Regions from separate parts of the Alteromonas sp. CyTr2 genome, predicted to be linked through region 1. Evidence: predicted binding sites of a transcription regulator. Region 1 holds the regulator's gene; the other holds the start of a gene.
What was found. Region 1 encodes ArgR, which controls arginine synthesis, uptake and breakdown. Its sites were predicted from a motif close to ANTGAATANNTATTCANT; they were not measured.
Positions count from the first base shown of each region.

Region 2: the regulator ArgR is predicted to act here: its motif matches at 3,467-3,484, upstream of QME20_RS06515 (N-acetylmuramoyl-L-alanine amidase).

Region 1 is NZ_CAMZMZ010000042.1:25,861-31,162, reverse strand. It holds gene mdh (malate dehydrogenase) at 164-1,102, opposite strand; gene argR (transcriptional regulator ArgR) at 1,340-1,804, shown strand; gene QME20_RS17255 (type 1 glutamine amidotransferase domain-containing protein) at 1,870-2,553, opposite strand; gene QME20_RS17250 (TonB-dependent receptor) at 2,740-5,302, opposite strand, start outside.
Region 2 is NZ_CAMZMZ010000007.1:131,076-136,377, reverse strand. It holds gene arcB (aerobic respiration two-component sensor histidine kinase ArcB) at 1-2,187, opposite strand, end outside; gene QME20_RS06515 (N-acetylmuramoyl-L-alanine amidase) at 2,287-3,222, opposite strand; gene gltB (glutamate synthase large subunit) at 3,885-5,302, shown strand, end outside.

The sequences.
Region 1 (5,302 bases):
GTTCAAAAAAATCCCCACTAATTACTTAGTAGGGATTTGTGTATAAGAGACAGGCTCATTGAGCAGGCTTTTTTTGTAATGTCTTAAATGCAAAAAAGGCTGGGTACGTAAGAACGTATCCAGCCTTTTCTAGCGGATGCTAGTACATCCGCTTCAGGCGCTATTAGCCGTTTACGAAGTCAACGCCTAGCTTGATGTCGCCACGTAGGCCTTCAAGCATGTCGTTTTTCGCTTTTTCTTCGAATGCGCTTAGCTCGCCGTATGGCAAGATTTCTTCAACACCGTTTGCGCCTAGGCGAACTGGGTGTGCAAAGAATGCTGCGTCGCCGCTGTCGTCAGTTTGTACATAAGTGTACTCAACCACGTTCTCACCTTGCATTGCTGCAACTAGTGATAGACAGAAGCGTGCCGCTGCTTGACCCATTGACAGGGTTGCAGAACCGCCGCCCGCTTTAGCTTCAACAACTTCAGTACCCGCGTTTTGGATACGAGTAGTTAGGCTAGCAACTTCTTCGTCTGTGAACTCTACGCCTTCAACTTGTGAAAGTAGAGGAAGGATAGTTGTACCAGAGTGACCACCGATTACCGGTACGTGCACAGAAGATACGTCTACACCTTTAAGTTCAGCAACAAACGTTTCAGCACGGATAACGTCTAGTGTCGTTACACCAAAAAGCTTGTTCTTGTCATAAACGCCTTTTGCTTTAAGCGTTTCAGCTGCAATAGCAACAGTAGTGTTAACTGGGTTAGTGATGATACCAACACACGCGTTCGGGCAGTTATCAGCTACACCTTCAATTAGGTTTTTAACAATGCCGGCGTTGATGTTGAATAGATCAGAACGATCCATACCTGGCTTACGAGGCATACCCGCTGGAATTAGAACAACGTCTGCTCCAGTTAGTGCATCAGCTAGGTCATCTTTACCGTGACCGGTTACTTTTACCGCAGTGGGGATGTGGCTCAAATCAACGGCAACACCAGGAACAACTGGCGCTACGTCGTAAAGCGCTAAATCTGAACCTGCTGGCAATTGTGTTTTCAACAACAAAGACAGCGCCTGACCAATACCACCGGCAGCACCTAACACGGCTACTTTCATACCATTTCTCCTATGGGATTACTTCACGTATTTAAACGGAACGTCACACTAATGCAACGCGGGGGAAAACTCAATCACCGGATCGTCTTATTAACGTTATTTATGGCGATTTTATCTCGATATTCATTATCATGAATGATTATGCAAAGAAATTGCGCAAAGTCTACCTGTACGGCACAATATACGCATACTAAATATAATTCCTAACGATAACCCTCAAAAAAGAAAAGAGCGCTAATGGCAAACGCAAAACAAGAGCTACTCATCAAAGCTTTTAAAGAAATTCTTAAAGCAGAAAGTTACGGTTCACAGGGCGAAATTGTTGATGCATTAAAAGCACAAGGCTTCGACAACATCAGCCAATCTAAAATCTCTAGAATGCTAAGCAAATTCGGCGCGGTACGCACGCGAAATGCCCGAGGTGACATGGTGTATTGCTTGCCTCCAGAGCTAGGTATGCCTACGGCTAAAAGCCCTCTTAAACAGCTGGTACTGGATATCGTTCACAACAACGTAATGGTAATCATTAGAACCAGCCCTGGTGCTGCACAGCTTATTGCGCGCTTGCTTGACTCATTAAGTAAGAAAGACGGAGTTTTGGGCACCATAGCAGGTGACGACACTATTTTCATCGCGCCAGCGGATGTGTCTAGAATCGAAGAACTAAGACAGCGTGTTGAAGACCTGTTTGAGAACGTTTAGGTAGCCACGCTATTAAAACGGTGCCCTCTCATTGAGGGCACTATATATTCTGCTGTTCGCTGACGCTAACTCAATAGCTTAATCAGCGCATCGGCTGCTGGTCGTGATGACGGCGGATTCTGTCCCGTCACCAGTAACCCGTCGGTACACACTTTTACAGCAAAATTGTCGGCGCTCTCATACTTACCGCCTTTTTTAACCAGTTCATCTTCAACCAGATAAGGCACTACGTCTGTAAGTTCCATTGCAGCTTCTTCACTGTTTGAAAATCCGGTAACAGATTTTCCCTCTACCAGGTATTTGCCATCAGGCGTTTTAACGTCCTTAAGCACAATTGGCGCGTGACATACTGCCCCAACGGGTTTATTAGCTGCGATAGTGTCTTCGATTAGTTTTATCGAGTGCACATTGTCAGAAAGGTCCCACAACGGACCGTGTCCCCCTGGATAGAACACCGCGTCAAACTCTTCAGCTCTCACATCTTCAAGCGGAATAGTCGACGCTATAGCGCTACGCGCCAGCTCATCTTTCGTATATCGCATAGCGTCATCGGTCATTGCATCGTCAGCCAGACTATTGGGATCGATAGGCACTTGCCCTCCCATGGGTGACGCCAAAGTTATCGTATATCCTTGGTCTTTAAATGCGTAGTACGGCGCAGCAAACTCTTCCAACCACATGCCTGTCTTTTTGCCGGTATCACCCATAATTTCGTGAGATGTCATTACCATTAGCATACGTTTTGACATAAGCCCTCCTTGCGAGCATTTAAAAATTTGTCGTCAATTACTTCGGCTAATGTACGTAGTTAGATCATTAAAAAAGCGGAGGATCGTTTGATTGCATGATTGTGAGATTAATGGCGGGCATAAAAAAGTGCCACTTCCTGTTAAGGAGAGTGGCACCTAACACTACAATAGGTTCACACCATTGGATTAGAAGCTGTACTTAACACCAACTCGGATTTGCCATAATGATTGCTCATTAAAGAATCCATTTTGATTAGTGTTACCTTCAAAGAACTCGTTGTACGTATATGTACCATCGCTATTTAGCGATGCATCAAGTACAGGAGCTGAAACGAATGGACCAATTTTACGAACGCCCCAATCATCATTTAAGAAGTTACCAACGTTCTTAAGGATGAAGTATGCACTTGCGCGATGACCTTTCATGAAACCAGGAAGTTGCTGGTCAATACGGAAGTCAACTCGAGAATACCATTCAGCATTTTCAGAGTTACGCTCAAGGATTTCGCCGCGAGCAAAACCACCTTCATCGATGAATGAGTTGAATGCACCTAAGTCGAAGCCTTCTGCATACGTCACGTTTGGATCATCAACTTCTGGGATGTAAAGAAGTGCATTGTTTGTTCTAAACTGCGCGTCGCCGATCGTGATACCGTCAAAGGTGTACGAGAATGGACGACCTTGCTGGCGAGATCCGAATAGCGAGAAGCTTGTTTTGTAACCGTCAACAATTTCAGTCGAATAACGCAAGTTAAACGTAAAGCGATGTGGCACTTCGTAGTTCGAAGTTGCGATACCAGGGTTTAACGGGTCTGATGAAGCAAAGTTAGTAAAGTTCGAGAACGCTACTGAACTTGCCATTGGTGTAACGTCTTCAGAGCGGTTGTATGCATAACCGAATGAAGCATCTAAACCAAAGTCATATTCTTTTTGAACAGCAAAAGAGATAGTGGTCGACTTGCCATCTTCACGAGCATTGGTAAGTACTAAGTCACTCTTACGGAAGTTACGGAAAACAGCGTCACCATCGTCATTAGTTCCAACTTGAATATAGTCGTAGATAGGTCGACCGTCAGCTGCAAAAGTAACGTTTTCTGTGTCCCAACCAACATTTATGATTTGTGCACTATCTTGCTTCTTGTTGTGAAGAATATCTGCTTGGAATACATAATCGCTGTCTGTTACCCAAGTGAAACCAAGATTGAACTTCCATTCGCTAGGAATCTCAAAATCAGGGTCTACGGCATTCGTTGAAGGCTCATTACCCAAAGATGGATCTGCATCAGCAACTTCATCAAACATCTCTTGAAGTGGTGAGTAAATTAGGCGACCACCATTAACCAGCGGAACCGTGTTACCGTTCTCATCGAACAACTCAAAATCACTGCGATAAGTATCAATATTTGTAATACCGTCGTTAGAGAAAGAGTTTGATAGCCAAACGTTAGGGTTACCACCAGAGTATAGGCCTACACCACCACGTACTTCCATATTGTCATTCAATGTATAGTTGAAGCCAAAGCGAGGCTGCAATAAATCAATTCCATCGAATGTTGAAGTGTTGTCATAACCATAGCGTTGAGCAAATACTTCATTGCGCTTAGGCTTGTCATCACTGCTGTATTTGTCATAACGAAGACCGAACAACAAAGTTAGGTCATCAAGGATCCACTCGTCTTGAACATAAAGCGTGTTCGTTTCATAAGAGAATCGTTGCGCTGCGTCCTGAGGATTATTTGTGCCAGCAGAGTTGTTGTAGTAGATGTCGTCAGCCAAACCAGCTTCAAAATCATCAATAGTTTCGAAACGGTATTCACCAATAGTATGTTGCATGAACAAGTTAAATGCTTCTAGCTCTTCATACTCATAACCGAATGTAATTGTATGGTTATCTAGGTAGTACGTACCAGCGAACTTGGCAGTTGTGCTATTCCAATCCATTTCGTTAGATTGACGAGAGTCATCTGGACCGAAAAAGACGTCTGCACCGTTTACTCTATCGATGCGAATTTCACCAAAACCACTGTCAGCATCTAGTGAGTTTTGACGGTTGGTAAGCTTGATTCGACCTAAGCGAACTTCGGTAGAGAAGTCGTCGGTCCAGTCTGAGTACAATGAAGCAACTGTTGAATTAAGCTTTGCACCTACTTCGTAGAAATGGCTATCTAAAGAAAGAGCTGTCGAGTAGTCATCAGATTGGTCGATTCTAAAGCCATCGTTATAGTTATAAACTAATGATGCACGGTGAGCGTCGTTGATGTTCCAATCAAGCTTAACAAGTACTTTCTCGTCTTCCACAGGCATTGAGCCAGGCGTACCGCCGATATCGTAATCGTAAACACGTGACGCAATTTCACGAATGCGATCGATATCTTGTTGTGATACTTGGTTACCTAGAGGGCCGTAAGAGAAGATTTGAGCGCCTTCAAGTTTTTCATAAGCACCAAAGAAGAAAAGTTCATCTTTGATTAGTGGAAGACCAACGTTTACACCGTAGCGCTTTTCAGTAAAGTCGCCTGTATCAACGTCTGTATCTTCTACTTTATCACCCATTAATGAATCACTAGTGTAATCATAGAAAGCACTACCGTGAACTTCATTTGTACCCGATTTTGTAACTGCGTTGATGTTACACGCCGTAAAACCACCGTATTGCACGTCAAATGGTGCAAGCTCAACGGTTACTTGGTCAATTGCATCGAAAGAGAATGGCATTCTAACAGTCGGATAACCATTTTGGTTCAAACCG
Region 2 (5,302 bases), on a different contig from region 1:
GCCAGCGGCGCCTTTAATTTTGTGAGCCTGTGAGCACACTTCTGACTTTTCGTCCGCACTTAAGCTTAGCTGCAGTATTTCCATGTATTCAGGCATTTTTTCTTGGAATACTTTAACGCTAGCGCGCACCATTTCATCCCCTATGGTATCAACTAACATCTGTAACAAGTCCATATCTAAAATGTTACTTAATGTTTTGTTAGGTTCAGGGCGCTCTACTTCGCCATCAATTTCAAGCGGTGCAGGTGGTGCATGGAACAGCTCGTTAAACACCTCGATAACGCGAGATTTTTTAATCGGCTTCGCAATAACGTCATCCATACCGTTTTCTAAGTATTCATCACGCTTTTTAATGACGTTTGCCGTTAGCGCCACGATGGGCGTTTGCATAACCAGATCTTCTTCAATAATCGTACTTGCCACATCGAATCCTGTCATGTCAGGCAATTGAATATCAAGCAAGATAAGGTCGTATTGGTTTTCCCTGACTTTGTCTATGGCTTCTTGACCGGTCATTGCTACATCGACTTTCTGGCCAAGCTTCTCGAGCAAGGCTTTAGCGACCATGACGTTCAATTCAATATCTTCTACTAACAAGATATTGAGCCCTGTCACTTGAAGCTGCGCGACTTTCATCGGGCTATTAGAAATTTGAACTGGCAACACAATTTCAAAACGGGTGCCTTTACCCACTTTACTTGAAACGTGAATTTCACCTTTCATCAAGTCGACCATTTGCTTACAAATTGCCAATCCAATACCGGTACCTGTGGCCGATTGGTGGTCAGGGTGATCAACCTGATAGTACATGGCAAAAATCTTATCAATTTCGCTTTCAGGAATACCTACGCCCGTGTCTTCAATCACAAATGTTACATACGCCTTATCACCATCAGGTTTTGTCGATGAAACCGTTAAACTTACGTGACCTTTTTGTGTGAACTTCACTGCGTTAAACAGGATGTTCCATAATATCTGACGAAGGCGCGTACCATCTATTTCAACAAGACGGGGAAGCGGCTCGTTAATTGTCGTTTTAAGCTCTAGCTGTTTGTCGGCTGCAAGTAGACGAATAATGCTGCTAAGTTCTTCGGTAAAGTCTTTCAACGATATGGTTTTTAGACTCAGCTCAAGCTTATCTCTGTCTAACTTATCAAGGTCGATAATATCGTTAAAAATATTACCTAATGTTATAGCGCTGGCGTATATCGTACTTACCCAGTTAAATTGTTCTTCACTCAACTCGGTATCACGCAGCATACGGCTTAAGCCCACAATACCGTTTAGCGGTGTGCGTAGCTCATGACTTATGGTTGCGATAAAGCGAGTTTTGTCGGTACTTGCTTTTGCAGCAGCATTTTCAGCTTGCTTACGCTCAGTCATGTCTCGACCGAACGACAACAAGCCGAGGCGATTACCGTCTTTATCGAAGAAAGGTACACGCTTCATTTCGAAGTAACGACGACGTCCATCAGCAAAGCGAAGCCACAGCTCTTCTGTGATACTGGCGTTGGTTTCTAGAACTTCGTGATCACTCGCTACAATTTGGCGGGCAAGCTCTTCCTCATATACGTCTTTTGGCGTTAAGCCAAGCAGCTCTTGCTCGGTTTTGCCCGTCATAAGCTCCGCTATACGGTTACAACCAGCAAACCTGCCTTCTTCATTTCGGTAATATATTAAGTCTGGTGAGGCATCGATGATTGAACGTAACAAGGTTGATAAGCGGCGTGCTTGTGCTTCTTGTTCTGATTTATCCTGAATTTCTTTTTCTAAGTCTTTAAACAGCGCCTCACGCTCTTCTTGTGCTTGCTTGCGCTGCTCTATCTCGTGATTAAGCTGTCTGATGTTGCTTTGAAGTTCGCGGTTAAGAAAGACATCTTCTTCACGCAAACTTTCCAACTGGCTTACCACTTCCTTTAAGTTGGTACGTGAGTTTTCTAATTGCTTGATTAACTCACTAAAGAAATAAAGTACCCAAGGCGCAGATAACATGGTCAGTACTACAGCACTGATGAAGTCATCGGGCTGAACCTGGCTTCCCATGCTCACGCGAATTACGTATGAGCCCCCTAGCGTAAACACAAGCGAAAGAACAACAAACAATATGCTGAGCTTTAGAGTGCCAAAACGCTGAACAAATTGGGCAAAGCGAATTGCCCAAGAATCGTTTGGTGAATCTGAATGCATGTACGTCTAATTTAAGCTTATTTTGCGGTTATCCTATCAGGCTTTCCTCTTTTCGGGAATGCGGTTTGTCAAAGCATAACTCTGTGGCCCTGCTCAGAATTAGGATTTGAAAGGCGACTTTTCAGTAATTTCATTAATGTATTTGGTATTCACCCATCCCACCTTCGTGTAAGACACTTTCGCCCACTCCCCTCGCTTTTCCAGTATTTTTAGCACTTCGCCCTTATTCAAACCGTTCTCGACAGTTGGGTACGAAACATCTGGCCCTTTTCTCACATTCAGCGAATTGACACTTACATTGGCCACCCTCTTTACAGGGCTAGCGAGATCCCGCTGAATTTGATCATGCGCCTCTCGCTGTGAATTCGAATCACTTGACTCAGTTGCCCACCTTTCACTATCACTTTGCAAAACAGCGGCTTTGAGTCTTTGAAGGGGAAAAGCGGGGCCAGGATCGACCTTTCGTGACGGCGCTATTTCTTCGTGCCCGACGATAGTAGAGATGTTGTAGTGGCTACACAACGCTTTACACAGCGATAGCGTCCTAACAATTTGTACGTCGGTGTACTTGTGCCAATAGCCCATAGACTGTTGGTTAATGTGCTGGGCAGCTAATACTTCATTCTCGCCAAAAATTTCGCCAAACCAACTTTCAAAGGTGCCGTCTCCTCTAGCCTTAAGCTGGCCGGCATTGTCTAATTCAATGCCGATAGAGTACTGATTCAAGCCACTACGCCCCTCGTAATAACTTTCTCCTGCGTGCCACGCTATTTTATTAGTCGGAAGCATTTGGACAATGTCACCATTGCGTCCAACGGCAAAATGAGCTGACACACCGCTATCGGCATTGGTCAAGACATTCACCGAAGATGAAAGGCTACTACCGGCGGTAAAATGAATAACAATAGTATCGGGAGATCCAGATTGAAAACGCCCAGATGTATTAGGAGAAAGCCTGAAGGTGATATTGTCGCCAGTTAGAATATGATCATCTATACTAAATATAGGCAGTGGTGAAGCATGTAGTGTATTCATACAATAATCCTTATTGTCTTAACAGCACGCCACCACAGTGAATTTTTATTCTTCGCCTTTCACATAAGCGTACACTCAATTCCCACACAGGGCTCTCTATCAACATCCTTCAGCGCACCACGAGCCTTACCTGTGGTTAATTTTCAACCAATATAGCAAACTACTTATATTAGTGGAACCATAGCTTTACAAATTAATAAAAATACACCGCAAACCGCTACTGACAACATAAAACATCAATTTCAAAGCATATTTATTCATTAATAAAACGCAAATGAGAAGTAATATCATTTATAAGGGGTGAGTTATTCACTTTGCAATACTGATAACATTTTTGTTACAAACATAAATGACGACACGTAAGCAACTGATTAATAAACATTTAATTATATTTATACTAATTCACTATAAAGCTTATACTTTTAGCGTTTGATTTTAGTTTTTAATGTGGGTATTTTGTACGGCCCGCATCGCAATAATGCATAAAAATGCGGAAACGACTGGAATCCTCTAATAATAAAATAACGACAAGAAAGGCGCACGCCGCGAGCAATACCGCTCGCAGGCATAAAAGACGTCTAATAATGTTGTGATACGCAAACCTAGGCGCATCTACACGCAACGCATACCTTGCCCAGTCAAAAGGTTGAAGGAGTTAAGAGATGAGTTTATATAATCCCAATGATTCCCGGGACAACTGTGGGTTTGGCTTAATCGCTCACACTCATGGGGAAGCCAGTCATGAATTGGTAACTACTGCAATACACGGTCTTGACCGTATGCAGCATCGTGGCGGTATCGCCGCCGACGGGAAAACCGGTGACGGCTGTGGTTTATTACTACAGAAACCGGATGCGTTCTTCCATGCAATCGCCGAAGAAAATGGCTGGAAACTCAGCAAAAAATACGGCGTGGGCATGATTTTCTTAAGTCAGGACCCGGTACTTGCGCAAGCCGCGCGTGAAGTACTTAATGAAGAACTAGAAAAAGAAACACTTTCAGTAGTGGGTTGGCGCGAAGTGCCTGTCGACCACTCAGTACTGGGTGAATTAGCGCTAACGGGTGTTCCACAAATTGAACAGGTATTTGTGAACGCGCCAGCAGGTTGGAGAAAACGCGACCTTGAGCGTCGTTTGTATATGATCCGCCGCCGCGCTGAGAAACGTCTTGAGAAAGATCCCGATTTTTACGTAGCTTGTTTGTCAGGCTTGGTAACGATCTACAAAGGCTTGGTAATGCCAAAAGACTTACCTGCCTTTTATCACGATCTTGCCGATGAGCGTATGCAAAGCGCAATTTGCGTTTTCCACCAACGCTTTTCAACAAATACACTACCACGCTGGCCGCTTGCTCAGCCTTTCCGCTTCCTTGCGCACAACGGTGAGATTAACACCATTAAAGGAAACCGCGACTGGGCCATGGCACGTGCTGCTAAATTCGCAACGCCACTTATTCCAGATCTTAAAGATGCAGCCCCTTTCGTTAATACTGAAGGATCAGACTCATCCTCGCTGGATAACATGCTGGAGCTATTCTTAGCCGGCGGTATGGATTTATTCCGTGCTATGCGGTTACTTGTTCCACCCGCCTATCAAAACAACAAGACCATGGACGATGATCTTCGTGCATTTTACGAGTTTAACTCTATGCACATGGAACCATGGGACGGCCCAGCGGGTATCGTTTTGACTAACGGTCGCCACGTTGCCTGTAACCTTGATAGAAATGGTCTACGTCCTGCTCGTTACGTTATTACTAAGAACGGTTTCATTACCCTAGCCTCAGAAGTAGGTATCTGGGATTACGAGCAAGCTGACGTAATTGAAAAAGGCCGTGTAGGCCCAGGTGAAATGCTTGCTGTAGACACATACACAGGCAAAATCTGGCGCTCTACTGAAATTGATGAAGACTTAAAAGCACGTCACCCTTATAAAGAGTGGCTAGATAAGCATATTCGTCGACTTACACCAATTGAAAAGCTTGATGCGTCATTAATTGGTAAACGCGTGTTTGACGACGATGCCATGGCGGTGTACCACAAGCTACACGCCTACAGCTATGAAGAAATTCAACAAGTTGT